2 regions of the Paenibacillus sp. FSL R7-0163 genome follow, and region 1 is predicted to be linked to the other one. Evidence: riboswitches for the same ligand, from Rfam matches in the RefSeq annotation. Region 1 holds a riboswitch; the other holds the start of a gene.

What was found. A riboswitch is a leader RNA that binds a small molecule or an ion and turns the genes downstream of it on or off. The one in region 1 is predicted to bind cobalamin.
Region 2: it holds a riboswitch for cobalamin, as region 1 does, so the genes downstream of both, NST45_RS23395 (S-layer homology domain-containing protein) here and metE (5-methyltetrahydropteroyltriglutamate--homocysteine S-methyltransferase) in region 1, are expected to answer to the same signal.

Annotation. Positions count from the first base shown of each region.
Region 1 covers NZ_CP150224.1:1,235,221-1,239,436, forward strand. The annotation lists gene NST45_RS05280 (FtsX-like permease family protein) at 1-424, shown strand, start outside; gene NST45_RS05285 (DedA family protein) at 443-1,066, shown strand; gene NST45_RS05290 (undecaprenyl-diphosphate phosphatase) at 1,117-1,977, shown strand; cobalamin riboswitch at 2,077-2,283, shown strand; gene metE (5-methyltetrahydropteroyltriglutamate--homocysteine S-methyltransferase) at 2,438-4,216, shown strand, end outside.
Region 2 covers NZ_CP150224.1:5,319,707-5,323,922, reverse strand. The annotation lists gene NST45_RS23400 (cellulase family glycosylhydrolase) at 1-836, opposite strand, end outside; cobalamin riboswitch at 1,179-1,380, shown strand; gene NST45_RS23395 (S-layer homology domain-containing protein) at 1,544-4,216, shown strand, end outside.

The DNA.
Region 1 (4,216 bases):
GTATGCGATTGTGATCAGCGGCACGCTGTTTGAGCTTCAGAAAACATTGTATAACACAATGCTTTTTGCTTCATTGCTGGTGGGTACTGTCTTTTTTATCGCGGCAGGCAGCTTTCTTTACTTCCGGTTATATACCGATCTTGATCATGATCGCAATCAATATTCCACTTTGTCCAAGATGGGGCTTACGGATAAAGAACTCAATCGAATAGTCACAATTCAGCTCGCTCTATTGTTTTTTGTGCCGGTCGGAATAGCTATTTTACACAGTGTGTTTGCCTTTATTGCGCTTCAACGGTTGTTCTACTTATCTATCGCAACGGAGACAGGCGCGGTGTTACTCGGATATTTGGCTGTTCAAGGACTATACTTCTTTTTTATTCGCAGCCGCTATTTACGCAACCTGAAGAAGAACTTGATATGAGAAATGGGGGTAACAAGAATGCAAGCATGGATTACAGATTTTATGGAGCAGTTTGGTTACTTCGGTATTTTTCTGATGCTGGCCTTTGAAAATATATTTCCACCAATTCCTTCAGAAGTGATCCTGCCCTTTGGAGGATTTATGACCACTACGACGAGCTTAACGATCCCTGGTGTAATCATTGCTGCCACTGCTGGATCACTACTGGGTGCAGTAATTCTCTATTATATTGGCCGATTATTGGATGTGAGCCGGTTAGAGAAACTGGTTGAACGCTGGGGGGGCCTAATTCGCGTCACTAAAAAAGATATCCACAAGGCTGACGCCTGGTTTGATAAATATGGCTATTGGACTGTATTGTTTTGTCGGATGGTTCCTCTGGTCCGCAGTCTGATTTCGATTCCGGCGGGAATGTCAGGTATGAAATTTGGAGTATTTATGATCTTCACAACGATTGGCACATTGGGATGGAATTTGCTGCTTGTGCTTATTGGCGCGGCTTTGGGCGAATCCTGGGAAGACATTGCCATGTACATGGATGTGTACTCCAATGTGGTCTATGTACTAATTGCTGGCGGATTAGTTATTCTTGGGTTTCTGTACTTCCGCAAACGCAGCCGGAGAATGAACACTGAGGGCTAAGCGGGTGGAGGACTGATAATAGAAATGACTATTAAAAAGGAGGGAAACACATGGAGCTATTAACGATTATTAAAGCCATTATTTTGGGGCTTGTTGAAGGTTTAACCGAATTTGCTCCAGTATCCTCCACGGGTCATATGATTATTGTTGATGATATGTGGCTGAAATCACAGGAGTTATTTGGACAATATACGGCAAATACCTTCAAAATAGTTATTCAACTGGGTTCTATATTAGCGGTTGTTGTGATTTTTAGAAATCGATTCATTGATCTGTTGGGCTTAAGGCGTTTCAGCCGTAAGCAGTTGGATCCTGTAACAGAGAAGCTACCGCAGTTAGAGCAGGGCGGGCACCTCAAGCTGACACAGGTTCTGGTAGGGTTAGTGCCTGCAGGTGTGTTAGGTGTTCTGTTTAATGATTATATTGATGAGCATTTATTCTCTACCTCAACGGTGTTAATTGGTCTAGTGATCGGGGCTATATTAATGATTATTGCGGATCTGTTTGGGCCGAAGAAGATCAGAACTGAGAGTGTAGATCAGATTACATACAAACAGGCACTTGGTGTAGGTCTTGTACAGTGTTTTTCGTTATGGCCTGGATTTTCACGCTCGGGCTCGACGATTTCTGGTGGCGTAATCCTCGGGATGAGCCATCGTGCCGCTGCTGATTTTACGTTTATTATGGCAGTACCCATCATGGCAGGTGCCAGTCTGTTGTCACTGATGAAGAACTGGCAATATTTCACCATGGACGCGCTGCCGTTTTTTATTGCAGGCTTTATTAGTGCCTTCCTATTTGCGCTGTTATCGATGCGTTTCTTCTTAAAACTGATCAATCGTATCAAGCTCTTACCGTTTGCTATATACCGTATAATTCTTGCTGCTGTAGTATATTTCGTATTTTTCTAAGTCCGTTATAAGGAATCGATATAACAGAAGCCCCAGTAATCTATTGCAGATTGCTGGGGCTTTCACGTATGATGACATCAGATTAAGACACTCAAATGATGAATGATATCGGAGACAGGTGCTGACCGGAAAATAGTAATTCGGTAGGCTTAATAGGGAAATTCGGTTCGAAGCCGATGCGGTCCCGCCACTGTAACGGAAGAATCTCGAGCAACAGAGGTCACTGGCAATTTACTACTGCTGGGAAGACTGCTCAAGATGTTGACGCCGCTAGCCAGGAGACCTGCCTGTTTCAACAGCACTGCTTCACCTACGGAAGATAGGGAGGTGTTAGACGTTAACCATGGGTATATCATGGGCGTCTTTCCCTTTGACTTTTTTAGGGAAGGGCGCTCTTTTTTATAGGAAAGCAAGTAGTTTTGGAGTTTGAAATAAGAGATTGAAGAGGGAGTGTATCGAAATGACGAATAAGGTAAAAGTAAGCAATCTTGGATATCCGAGAATCGGAAAGAACCGCGAATGGAAAAAGGCACTGGAGGCATTCTGGCAGGGGAAAATAAATGAGGAGCAATTCCGCTCCGAAATGGCAGCAATCCAGCTGCAGCATTTGAAGACCCAGCAAGAAGCAGGAATTGAGCTTATTCCGGTAAATGATTTTACATTTTATGATCATGTGTTGGATGCGGCTGTTATGTTTGGAATCGTACCTCCACGGTATGCGTATGATGGCGGCGACATCGGGCTTGATCTTTATTTTGCAATGGCCCGTGGTAATGCTGAGGCTACTGCCTGCGAGATGACCAAATGGTTCAATACGAACTATCACTATATCGTTCCAGAGATCGGCACACAAACACCACGCCTGACTGAAAACAAACCTCTAGCGGCTTATCGTTTTGCTAAATCGCAGGCAGGGATTGAAGGTAAACCGGTACTTTTAGGTCTGTATACCTTCCTTAAGCTGTCCAAAGGTTACGCAGCGGCAGATATCGCCAAGATTGCTGCACGTTTTGTTCCAGTCTATGTTCAACTGCTACAGGAACTGAAGCAAGAAGGGGTAAGCTGGGTACAAATCGATGAGCCAGCGATTGTTACAGGCATAAGTAAAGAAGAATTAACACTGCTTAACTCGATATACACAGACATTGCCGGCTCCGTGCCGGGCTTGAATATTATTTTACAGACGTATTTTGAAGCTGCTGAGCCGCTGGAGGCACTGCTAGAGCTGCCTGTTCAAGGCTTGGGTCTTGACTTTGTGCACGATGGTGGAACGAATCTGGCTTCCATCGAACGTCTTGGCTGGCCGAAGGACAAATGGCTGGGTGCCGGAATTATTGATGGACGGAACATTTGGCGTTCCGATTTAGACGCCAAGCTGCAACTGGTAGAAAAGCTCAGCGTTCATGTACCGCTTGATCGTCTTATTCTTCAGCCTTCTTGCAGTCTGCTGCATGTCCCAGTCACCGTTCAAGGTGAAGTGAAGCTGAAGGCGACAGTTAAGAATGCGTTAGCCTTTGCCGATGAGAAGCTTAAAGAGCTTAGTCTGCTCGGAGCAGCCGTCGCAGATAAAGGAGAAGCTTCTCAAGCAGCGCTGGCCGCTAGTCGTGAAGCTATTGCAGCGTTCCGCGCACTACCTGAGCGTGGCCGTAAGGATGTGGCGGAGCAAGTGCTTGCACTTGCAGCTCTACCAGACCAACGCAGTCTGCCTTTTGCTGAGCGCTTAAAGGTGCAGCAAGAGAAATGGCAGCTTCCACTTCTGCCAACCACTACAATTGGTAGCTTTCCGCAGACAGTCGAAGTGCGCCAGGCGAGATTGAAATGGCGTAAAGGGGTCTGGAATCAGGAGCGTTATGATGGATTTGTTCGTGAGCAGATCGCGGATGCAATTACCTTCCAAGAAAAGCTAGGTCTGGATGTTCTGGTCCACGGCGAGTTCGAGCGTACAGATATGGTGGAGTTTTTCGGAGAAAAGCTGGATGGATACTTGTTTACTAGTAATGGCTGGGTTCAATCCTACGGTTCCCGTTGCGTTAAGCCGCCGGTGATCTACGCGGATATTGCATTTATACAGCCTATGACTGTTAAAGAAAGCGTCTATGCACAATCGTTGACGAAGCTTCCGGTTAAAGGAATGTTGACGGGCCCTGTTACTATCCTCAATTGGTCATTTGTACGTGATGATCTCAGCCGGGAAGAGGTAGCCAATCAAATTGCTCTTGCCCTTCGCCATGAAGTAAAA
Region 2 (4,216 bases), 2.8 Mb from region 1:
TCTTTTTCAAATGTGGTGTAGCCGGCAATGTTCACACTAAAAGGCCAGAAGCCATAGAAGTGAACGGTCGCAATAATATTCGGATCGTTTAGAGCCGTAATCGTCTTATAGAGATGATCCATTCTTGTTTGTGTAGGTGAAGACTCTAATGAAGGCAATACAAGTGGGCGGAGGTCGTTTTTCCCACCGGATTTCCGCACGATCTGATAGAAGGAGTTATTGAGTTCAGTAAGCATTTGCTCCATTTTTGCTTCGTCTGTGCTTCCACCATCGGTGAACCGAGGTTCATTTATGCTCTCGAACATCAGCTTATCGGATTTGTCCTTAAAGCGATCGGCAATTTGAGTCCAGGCTGCATTATAACGCGCCAGCGTTTCATCGTGTTTTTCTTCCATATGGCTTACCCATAGCCAGGAATCATGATGGACATTAATCATGACATAAAGCTTGGCGTCCAGTGCCCAGCCGACAACTTCTTCCACACGGTCGAGGTAGGCTTTTTCTAGGGTATAGTCTGGTGCCGCACCCATGTGAGTATCCCAGGTCACAGGAATCCGAATACTTTTATAGCCTTGAGCGGCGATCTTTTTAATAAGTTCTTGGGTCACACGAGGATTGCCCCAGGAGGTTTCGTCCTCACCTGTAGCATCTAAAGTATTACCGAGGTTCCATCCGGGCTGCATTTCGTCTACATAGGATTGGATCTTACTCTTTGGCGCTGCCTTAGCTTGTTGCTCATCCTTAGTTGCAGCTGCAGCCATGGATGAGAACAGAGAGAGCAGAAGAGCGGTGACAAGTGTCAATGATAAGAAGGATTTCTGGATTCGCGTAGTCATTGAATTCTCCTTTGTGAGATAAATTTAGGATGCTTGGACCTGGCTTTGACGCTGTACTTGGTGGTTAGATGAACACGAACACCTCCAATGTTATTTTTGTAAACGCTTTCTGAATATACCCTAACATAGAATTCACTCAGCGAGTACCTTACTAATTTGTGGCAAATTCATATAAGAATTAGTGATTTAAATTAATTTTCCCCACAGTTGGATAAAGAAATTATTTAAATATCCCTACTCGTAGAAATTGGTTATTCAATAGGATTATCTCTAGCTGCCCGTTATACAAAAAAGAAATATAACATGACAAAAGCATATATATTAGATATGATGAAGCATGAAAATTTAAAATTAGAAATAGGTGCCAACTATGATAGTTGCGGAAGTACAATCATAGATTGGTTAAATGGAAAGCGGGTGTGAATCCCGCGCGGTCCCGCCGCTGTGAAAGAGGAGTCCTTGCAAAATGCCACTGGGAAACTGGGAAGGCAGCAAGGGTGATGATACTTGAGCCAGAATATCTGCCTTTTTCTGTTACACCATCAAACTCTACGATCGATAGAGAGGTGCTTGAATAGTGTTGGCCATCTATTATTGTGGTTCACTATCTTAACCTCTTGACGTTTATGTTGAGTGGTTTTTTTGTGGTTATAAGAAAAGTTTATTCTGTTTTTTATCATAGGTATGAAGGGAAGGGTTATGGAAAAATGAAGAAAAATAAGTTTTTAGCGTGGTTACTTATTGTAGCTGTATTTATTACGACATTCTCTACAAGTGTAATCCCGGCTCAAGCAGATGGAGCAAGCTCTACCCTTAAAGGGTATGTATCTGTATCCGTAGAGAAATTCACCTTAGGCCAAGGGTATGTTAAGGAACCTATTAAAGTTCCGATTTATGAAGGCGATAATGGCGCATCTTTAATAACACGTGCGCTAGGAGATGGGAATTATAGATATTTAGGAAATATAGATAGTGGTTTTTATTTATCAGAAGTTAAAGATAGTGGCAGAAGCGAAGTCAATATTCCACAATATACTTTAGATATGATTTCAGCTGATGGGAATACAGTCGGCACTAAAGCAGACCCAGAGTGGTTAAGTCAGTTTGACTATACTTCCATGTCGGGTTGGATGTATGCAGTAAATAATGTGTTTCCTCCGTTTGGGATGACCGATTATAAGCCTCAAGACGGTGATATCATTCGAACTCAGTTCACCACTTATGGCTATGGTTCTGATCTTGGTGGCTGGGGAGAAATCCCAGTTCAACTTGCCAATAAGGATGCTTTAACTGCGGAAATCGCCGAGATTAACAGTGACCCTAATAAAGAAACTATTTTGGACAGACCAGTAGTACAATCGGCAGTTTATCAAGCCTATTCCGTGCTCGAAAATATGGCAAGCTCTCAAATAAGTGTAGATCATGCGCTTGTAGGGCTTAACCATGCATTAGATATAGAACCCCCTGTTATTACTGTAAGTGGCATACAAGATAAACAGGAAGTATCTAATAAAGAAATAAGCTTCAAAGTAGCTGTCACAGACAATGTATATAGTGACATCATTCCAGAAGTGAAGCTGAATGGTGTTACTTTATCACCTGCGAATGGGGAGTACAAAGCTTCTCTGAATTCAGGCAGTAATGCAATTACTGTAACGGCTCTTGACGGAGCTGGAAACAAAACAAATGTAACTTATCAAGTTACTTACAAACTGGAAACTACAGTTGCCGTCAAACAACAGTTAGATAAAAGCCTTGCCTATATTCTAAACACTGTAAAGAATCCGTCGTTTGGAACAGGTAGTGGAGAATGGTCGATCCTTTCTCTGGCACGGGCGAACTATACAGTACCTAACGGTTATTACGATCTTTATTACAACAATGTAGCAACGAAAATAGCATCGATCATTAAAGAGGATGGAAAACTCGACGCCAATAAAAGCACAGAGAATTCCAGAGCGATTCTTGGGCTTACCTCTATCGGAAAAGATATCACAAATGTTGCGGGATATGATCTGAGAAAAGCACTCGCTGATTATCAATATATCCAAAAGCAAGGCAATAATGGTCCGATTTTTGCTCTGATTGCGCTAGATAGCCATAACTATGAGATCCCAGTAGTTGATGGAGTTACAGAACAGACCACAAGAGAAAAACTAGTTCAGTACATTTTAGATAAAGAGGTTAAAAAAGGTACAGAAGAAGCTGGTGGCTGGGCATTAGGCGTAACCAAAGCCGATGTCGATATGACTGCGATGGCGATGCAAGCTCTTGCACCTTATTATGCAACCCGTGATGATGTAAAAGCTGCCGTGGATCGGGCCATCCAATGGCTGTCCGATAACCAAAACAATCAAGGCGGATTTACAAGCTGGGGAAGCACTAGCAGCGAAAGTATCTCGCAGGTAATTGTAGCCTTAACTGGTGTAGGCGTAGATCCGCACACGGACGCTAGATTTGTTAAAAGTGGAAATTCGCTTATTGATGCATTACTTAGCTTTGCTGCACCTGAGGGTGGATTTAAGCATATCCTCACAGGCAAAGTAGACAATATGGCAACGGACCAAGGTACGTATGCACTTGTGTCCTATGATCGTCTGATCAATCATAGCAGCCGTCTCTTTGATATGAATGATGTGCAATTAGAACAACCTACTACTGTTGTAGCCAAACAACAATTAAATAAAAGCCTTGCCTATATTCTAAACACTGTAAAGAATCCGTCGTTTGGTACAGGTAGTGGAGAATGGTCGATTCTATCTTTAGCACGGGCGAACTATACAGTACCTAACGGTTATTACGATCTTTATTACAACAATGTAGCAACGAAAATAGCATCGATCATTAAAGAGGATGGAAAACTCGACGCCAATAAAAGCACAGAGAATTCCAGAGCAATATTAGGACTTACCTCTATCGGAAAAGATATCACAAATGTTGCGGGATATGATCTGAGAAAAGCACTGGCTGATTATCAATATATCCAAAAGCAAGGCAATAATGGTCCGATTTTTGCTCTGATTGCGCTAGATAGCCATAACTATGAGATCCCTGTAGTTGATGGAGTTACAGAACAGACCACAAGAGAAAAACTAGTTCAGTATATTTTAGATAAAGAGGTTAAAAAAGGTACAGCAGAAGCTGGTGGCTGGGCATTAGGCGTAACCAAAGCAGATGTCGATATGACTGCGATGGCGATGCAAGCTCTTGCACCTTATTACGCAACCCGAGATGATGTAAAAGCCGCCGTGGATCGGGCCATCCAATGGCTGTCCGATAACCAAAACAATCAAGGCGGATTTACAAGCTGGGGAAGCACTAGCAGCGAAAGTATCTCACAGGTAATTGTAGCCTTAACTGGTGTGGGCGTAGATCCGCAC